Regions from separate parts of the Sphingomonas daechungensis genome, predicted to be linked through region 1. Evidence: predicted binding sites of a transcription regulator. Region 1 holds the regulator's gene; the other holds the start of a gene.
The links. The regulator LexA, encoded in region 1, represses DNA repair genes until DNA is damaged. The targets are predictions, from matches to a motif close to GTTCCNCNCTTGTTCT.
Positions count from the first base shown of each region.

Region 2: a site for LexA is predicted at 2,750-2,765, ahead of ABD928_RS06760 (ribonucleoside-diphosphate reductase subunit alpha). Genes of this name have one in related genera too.

Region 1 is NZ_BAABJC010000001.1:2,889,224-2,893,213, reverse strand. It holds gene tpiA (triose-phosphate isomerase) at 1-587, opposite strand, end outside; gene ABD928_RS14950 (peptidylprolyl isomerase) at 715-2,649, shown strand; gene lexA (transcriptional repressor LexA) at 2,726-3,373, shown strand; gene ABD928_RS14940 (VOC family protein) at 3,373-3,720, shown strand; gene ABD928_RS14935 (DUF4242 domain-containing protein) at 3,722-3,990, opposite strand, start outside.
Region 2 is NZ_BAABJC010000001.1:1,288,058-1,292,047, forward strand. It holds gene ABD928_RS06745 (M24 family metallopeptidase) at 1-313, opposite strand, end outside; gene ABD928_RS06750 (transglutaminase domain-containing protein) at 337-1,029, opposite strand; partial or broken gene ABD928_RS06755 (SLC13 family permease) at 1,132-2,450, shown strand; gene ABD928_RS06760 (ribonucleoside-diphosphate reductase subunit alpha) at 2,807-3,990, shown strand, end outside.

The DNA.
Region 1 (3,990 bases):
ACCAGCCGATCGCGCAGCGCCGAATGCATTTCGCCGATGTCGGCGGATGAAGCGACCTTCCCAGTCCCGATGGCCCAGATCGGCTCGTAGGCAATCGCAAACTGTCTCGGGATAGCGGCCGCGGCCTCCTCGGCGTGAGGGAGCGACTCATCAAGCTGAGCCTGCACCGTTCCGACGGCCTGCCCTGCCTCCCTGACGCCCAGGCTTTCACCGATGCAGAGGATTACGTCCAACCCGGCGGCAAGCGCGGCCTCGGCCTTCCGCCGCACTTCCTCGTTCGATTCATGCTGGCCCTCGCGCCGTTCCGAATGGCCGACAATCGTCAGCTTTGCCCCAGCATCGAGCAGCATCGCAGCAGAGATACACCCCGTGTGCGCACCCTTGTCCGCCCAGTGCACGTCCTGTCCGCCAATCGGGAGGATACTCTCGGACCGCGCGGCCCGCTCGATAAGGGTCGCAGGCAAGCAAAGGGCAGCATCGACGTTCGATACAGAAGCCGACCCGGCCGCGATGCTGTGAATCTCTCCCAAGTCGGAAGACACGCCGTGCATCTTCCAATTTCCAACCACATATTTCCGACGCGTCATTTGCTGCCCCCGACCTCGAGAAGCGACGGCACTACCCTTCGTCACCGATTGTTGGAAGCGGGCGCTTGATGGCCCGGAAAGCGCGACCTAAAGCGGCGGCTTCACATCGGCCTCGCGCGGAGCCTCAATGCTTGCTTCCTTCCGCCGACTGTCAAAATCGACCGTCGGAACTGCCATCATGGGCATCATCCTGATCCTGATCCTCGTCGGGTTCGCGATGGGCGATATCCAGAGCGTGATCTCGGGCGGCGGCTTCCGGGGAAGCAGCGATACCCTGGTGAAGATCGGATCGAAGACGGTCACCGACCGTGACATGAGCCGGGCGATGGAGCGCCGCCTGTCGCAGGCGAGACAGCAGAATCCGTCCGCTGATTATGCTAGCATCGCGGCCGACTGGGACCCTCTCCTGAATGCAGTCATCGACGCAAGGACGGTCGAGGCGTTCGCGCACAAGTTCGGGTCCGTTCTGTCGAAGCGTCTCGTCGACGCGCAAATCGCGAACATTCCCGGAGCCAAAGGCTTGGGAGGCAAGTTCACCGACGCATCGTACCAGAACTTCCTGCGCGAACAGCGGATGACCGATGAGGAAGTCCGCATGATCGTCAGCAGCGGCCTTCTCCAGCAGCTGATCATCGCGCCGGTCGTCGTGAACGCGAAGGCGCCGGTCGGCATGGCGACGCCCTATGCGTCGATCCTCCTGGAAGGCCGCTCGGGCGAAGTGGCATTCGTCCCAACTGCGGCGTTCCGCCAGGGTCTCAATCCGACCAGCGCGGACATCGATCGCTATTACGCCGCCAACCAGCGGCGCTACATGGTCCCAGAACAAAGAGTGCTCAGAATCGCGAAGATCGGTCCGGAGCAAGTAACGAACGTCCAGCCGAGCGACAAAGAGATCGACGACTATTACAAGGCCAACGGCGCAACTTACGGATCCAAGGAGACGCGTGTCATCACGCAAGCCGTCGCGCCGGATCAGGCGACGGCCAACGCTATCGTCCAGCGAATCCGCGGCGGGCAGACGTTCGCTGCGGCGGCCGCGCCTGCAGGTTTCACTCCCGAAGACATCTCCGTCGGCCCCCAGACCAAGGAGCAGTTCACGGCCACCGCCGGAGCCAATGTCGCCGGGGCGGCATTCGCTGCTGCGGAAGGCGCGACGATCGGCCCGATCCAGACCGCGAACGGCTGGAACGTGGTGAGGATCGACAAGATCGAGCGTGAAGGCGGCAAGTCGCTGGCGGCAGCTCGTCCGGAGATTGTCCAGAAGCTGGTCGCCGACAAGCGCAAGGAAGCGATCGAGGCGATCGTCGACAAGGTTCAGGACGCCCTTGATGGTGGCGCGAGTTTCCCCGAGGCCGCCGCTGCTGGCAAGCTGACCCCGATCGAGACCCCGCCGCTGACTGCGTCGGGAACGTCGCCGGCCAATGCGGCTTACAAGTTCCCTGCAGATCTCGCGCCCGCGCTCAAGTCCGGTTTCGAGCTTGGTGAGGGCGATGAACCCGTCGTGGATTCGCTTCCGAATGACGGCGGCTATGTCCTGGTCGCGCCGGCGCGGGTTATTCCGGCTGCCCCGGCCCCGCTGGCGAGCATTCGCGATCGCGTAACCCAAGACTGGATCGCCAGCCAGGCATCGCAACGGGCGCAGCAGCTCGCCCAGTCCATTGCTTCAAAGGTCGGCAAGGGCTCGCTCGCAGACGCATCGAAGGGCGCTCCGGTGGCCGTGAAGGTCGAGCCGGTGAATGCGCGGCGCATCCAGCTGAGCCAGTTCCAGGGCCAGGTCCCGCCTCCCCTGGCGATGCTTTTCATCCTCGGTGAAGGCAAATCGCGGTTGGTCGCCGGCGGTCAGGGCGAAGGCTTCTACGTCGTCAAGGTGGACAAGATCATTCCCGGGAATGCGTTGAACCAGCCCGCGCTCATCGGACGTACCCAGCAGGAAATGCAGCAAGCGCTGGCGGAGGAGTATGGCGCGCAGTTCACCAACGCCATGCGCCAGACGGTTGGCGTGAAGCGGAACGAGAAGGCAATCACCGCGTCGAAAGCACGGATCACGAGCACCGGTAGCTAAAGTCTGCGGTCGTATTGACGGCTAACATTTTGTTGCCTACACGTTCCCTGTCTGTTCCAGGGGGATTGGCCGCGCGATGCTAACTGCCAAGCAGCACGAACTGCTCCGCTTCATCAACACCCGTCTCAACGACTCCGGCGTTTCGCCGAGTTTCGACGAGATGCGGGAAGCTCTCGACCTCAAGTCCAAGTCGGGCGTCCATCGTCTGATTTCGGCTCTTGAGGAGCGTGGGTTCATCCGCCGCCTGCCCAATCGGGCGCGAGCCTTGGAAGTCTTGAAGCTTCCGGAGTCGTCGGCCCCTGCCGCGCCCGCTCCACGCCCGGTCGTGCCTGCAGCAGCCAACGACACGATTGAAATCCCTCTGCACGGCCGCATCGCCGCCGGCACGCCGATCGAAGCCCTCCAGGGAACGGAGGGTTTTGCGGTTCCCGCAGCACTCCTCGGCCCGGGCGAACATTACGCGCTTGAAGTTTCAGGGGATTCGATGATCGAGGAAGGCATCCTCGACGGCGACTTCGCACTGATCCGGAAAGCCGATACGGCCCGCGACGGAGAGATCGTGGTGGCGCTGATCGACAATGAGGAGGCGACGTTGAAGACGTATCGACGCGAAGGTCAAACCATTCGCCTGGATCCGGCCAACGCGCGCTACGAGCCGCAGCGCTACAATGAGAGCCGGGTCAGCATTCAGGGGCGGCTCGCTGGCCTCATTCGGCGCTACTGATGTCGGCGGCGCGGATTGACTACGTCGAATTGCCGAGCGCAACGGCTTACGAGCTTACGCGCGGCTTCTACGCCAAGGCCTTCGGCTGGGCGTTCACCGACTACGGCCCGGATTACTCCGCCACGACCACCGGTGACGTGGACGTCGGCCTGAACGGTCAGCCCGAAGAAGCCTTGTCCGCGCCCTTGCCCGTCATTCGTGTCGACGATCTCGAAGCCGCATTCGATGCAGTATCGAAAGCCGGTGGCGTTATCGCCAAGCCCATTTTCGCCTTTCCGGGCGGTCGCCGGTTCCATTTCATCGATCCGTCGGGAAGCGAACTCGCCGTCTGGCAGACCGCGGATTAGCCTATTCAGCGGTGGTCGGGTCGATGACGTTGCGAACCTCGCTGATCTTGTTGGCAGGGAAGCCGCCGCGCTCGGCATGCTCGCGAATGATTTCCTCGTTGGGCGCGCGATAGATGCAGTAGATTTTGTCGTCGGTGACGTAGCTATGCACCCACTGGATTTCTGGCCCGAGTTCTCGAAGGACCGAGCAACTGGTCTGGGACGCCCCCTTGAGATCGCTTTGCCCTAGCGAACCGACGCCGGGCATATCACGCTCGATCACGTATTGCG
Region 2 (3,990 bases), 1.6 Mb from region 1:
GGCCGACGTCCGCCTCCCAATCCTCGAACACGGGACCGAGGTCGAGGTAGACGATGTCGTCGGCCTCGATGACGCGGTCGGCCGGATTGTCGCTGAAGACGCAGATTGTGTTCGCACCCGCCCGCACGATCCTCTTGTGCCAGTTGCGGGTGATTCCGAATTCGCGTTCGGCCAGTTCGGCGATAGCGCGGTTGACCTCGATCTCGCTGCGGCCCGGAGCGATCAGCCCCTCGCGCTCAATCGCGTCGAGCATCGCCAGCGCCCGGTCCTCGGCCGCCGTGAGCTCCTCCCAGCGGGCATGCTCCACATCCATGAAACCGACATATAAGGAAATCTTTATATGTTCAAATTCTGCGCAAGTTCGCCCCAGTTCACGTCAGGCACCGGATCGTAGGGAGGATAGAAGCGCCCGTGGCGGCTGTAGAGGCCGTAAACCCAGGTGAGCGGACCGCCGTAAATCTCCGGCAGCGGATCTTTGACTGCGCTGCTCCACCGCAGCTTGGGATTGGCGCGGACCGCTTCCAGATCGACGGGCCTGCCATCGGCAGTCAGCCCCGCCCAATGGGTCTTCGAATCCACGATCATCCAGCCGCGGCTGGTCTCGACTTCGGTCAGCGCATGGGATGTCGTGTCCGGGGTCAGCAGCGAGCGTAGTGCGGATCCGGATTTCGCCGTGCTGTACATGGACGCATGGCGGGTCCGGAAGCCGTTGGCCTTCAGCGCCGTCTCGATCGCGCGGCTGCGATCGAAGCACGCACCGTGACCGGCGCGCAAGAGGTCCACGATCTCCCGCGAGCGGCCGAGCGGAATGCCGCGTTCCTCCGGCGACGCTGCAAGCACGCGATTCTGCACGCGGAGGATGAACGCGACCTGCTCATCGAATGTTCGCTCTAACGGCACGTGTTCGGGCAATAGCTGCCGCACCGCCGTCAGGTCGTTCGAAGTCGGCCTGGCCGGAACCTGCTGATACCACAGCACAGCAATGGCCGCGCCGAAAACGGCGCCGCCGAAACCCACTCGTTTGCGCACCCGACGCCGATACGCCTGAAACAATCGGCGTCAAACAGTTGATGCCGCGGGGTCGAGACCCAAATCTGAACCACTGCCATTCCGAGAGGGTTGTCGTGCCAAATGCACGGTCTCAATCCCCAAGCCATCACCCTCGTCGTCCTGGCCGCGGTCGTTCTCGCCATGATTTGGGACAAGCTTCGATCAGACGTCGTTGCGTTGACGGGAGCCGCCATCTTGCTGCTGACCGGCGTGGTCCGGCCGATCCAGGTGCAGAGTGCCTTCGCCAGCCCGGCGATCATCGCGCTCGCGTCGCTCTTCGTGATTGCCTACGCGATGGAACTGTCGGGGTTGCTGGATGCTTCGATCAGAGGGCTCGCCAGCTTGTGCCGCCGGATCGGCAAAGCGGGCCTGTGGATCGTCATTGCTCTTGCGGAGTAGCCTCATCCTTCCTCAACAACACACCAATCGTCGTACTCGGCGCGCCGGTAATCCGCGATGCGGCAAGATCGCTTGGGCTGTCTCCCAAAGTCTTCCTCATGCCGTTGTCCTACGCAGCGGTGCTTGGGGGCTGCTGCACGCTCATCGGAACGTCGACCAACCTGCTTGTGAACGACATGGCCGGCGTCGCCGGGCAGCCCAAGTTCGGCATATTCGAAATCACCCCTGTCGGTCTCGTGGTGGCCATCTCGGGCGGGATCTACCTGATGTTCTTCAGCGGCAGGCTGATTCGGGGCAACGGGCGCAACGGCGAACCCGTGGCGCTGGAATCGACGGAATCGACGAGTCTTGGCCTCATGGGGGGTCAGGTCGGCACGGCAACCGCATTCGCATCGGAACGACCGTTGCGTCTCTTGAAGGCTTTTGCGTCGTTGACCGTTTTCATCTCGGTGATCGTGCTTTCGGCACTCAACTTTGCCCCGATTGCGGCCTGTGCGTTCGCCGGGGCAGTTTTGCTGATCCTCATTCGGGTGATCACGGCCGACGAGGCCTATAGCGGACTGCGCCCGGATGTCCTGATGCTGATCGCCGGGATGCTGGTTCTCGGGATTGCGCTTCGGGTCTCGGGCGTTGCGGATTCCGCCACAGCCTTGCTGGTGGGCAACCTCGAGCAGCTCAGCCCCCTGCTAGCCCTCATCGTCATTTACGGGGCAACTCTGTTCGCCACCGAACTGTTGTCGAATGCCACCGTCGCCGTCCTGTTCACCCCAGTGGCAGTGTCCATGGCCGAGGCGCTGCACGTCAGTCCGCGTCCATTTCTGGTCGCGGTCATGATCGCGGGGAGCGCCGCCTTCGCGACACCTTTCGGCTATCAGACCAACGTCCTTGTCTATCAAATGGGGGGCTACAACTTTCTCGATTTCGTGAAGGTCGGCCTCCCCTTGAACCTGATCACCTGGACCGCCGCAATCGTCGCCATCCCCATCTTTTTCCCCTTCTGACGCGCGAAGTCCGGACGCAGAACCGGGGCCGCCAGTGATTCAATTTGGGACGATCGTTGCGGCGAAGACTCATCCACAGGATATTTGGTTCACTTGCGATTTATCCGCTTGCGTCCCACGCCAGTTGAGGCACTATAGGTTGTAGCGATTAGGGGGGTACACCCAATTACTGGTGTCTGACGCTGGAATATGCTATTCCAGCGGCCGACCCGAATCGTCCCCGATTTCCACAGGGGACGGTGGTGAAAATGCCCCGCGACGCGCCGAAAACGGCTAGGGTCGCCGGCATGGCTCCGAGTCGAACAATTGGTGAACAAAGGATCTCTTCGGAGGTCGGCAGCGGACGGGGAAGCGTGATGGATTTTTCAACCGGCTCAGAAGTACCGAGCGACGACACCGCAACCGCGGTCCGCACCAGCAAGACGGTCGACGCCCGGGCGTTTGACGTGACCACCGATGAGTCGCGCGATGCCTTGCTGACGGAATTCGGCAAGGAGACGCTGAAGGACCGTTATCTGCTCCCCGGCGAGACCAATCAGGACCTCTTCGCCCGCGTCGCTGCAGCCTACGCGGACGATGCCGAGCACGCCCAGCGCATCTACGACTACATCTCGAAGCTGTGGTTCATGCCGGCTACGCCTGTTCTCTCGAATGGCGGCACTGGCCGCGGCCTCCCGATCAGCTGCTACCTCAACAGTGTGTCCGACAGCCTCGACGGCATCGTTGGCACCTGGAACGAAAACGTCTGGCTCGCCTCGCGCGGCGGCGGCATCGGCACCTATTGGGGCAGCGTCCGCGGCATCGGCGAGCCGGTCGGCCTCAACGGCAAGACCAGCGGCATCATTCCGTTCGTCCGAGTGATGGACAGCCTGACGCTCGCCATTTCGCAGGGCTCGCTCCGCCGCGGTTCGGCTGCCTGCTACCTCGACATCAACCACCCGGAGATCGAGGAATTCCTCGAAATCCGGAAGCCGTCGGGCGACTTCAACCGCAAGGCGCTGAACCTGCACCACGGCGTGCTCGTCACCGACGAGTTCATGGAAGCGGTCCGCGACGGCGCCGGGTTCGAGCTGAAGTCCCCCAAGGACGGCAGCGTTCGCGGCAAGGTCGATGCCCGCACGTTGTTCCAGAAGCTGGTCGAGACCCGCCTCGCGACGGGCGAACCGTACATCATCTTCATCGACGCCGTGAACAAGACGATGCCGAAGCATCACCGCGATCTCGGCCTCAAGGTGTCGACCTCGAACCTCTGCTCGGAAATTACGCTTCCGACCGGCAAGGACCACCTCGGCGTCGACCGCACCGCCGTCTGCTGCCTCAGCTCGCTGAACCTCGAGACGTGGGACGAGTGGAAGGGCGACAAGACCTTCATCGAGGACGTCATGCGCTTCCTCGACAACGTCCTTTCCGACTACATCGCCCGCGCGCCGGACGAGATGGCGCGCGCCAAGTACAGCGCCGATCGCGAGCGCTCGGTCGGCCTCGGCGTCATGGGCTTCCACTCCTTCCTCCAGGCCCGCTCGATCCCGTTCGAGGGCGC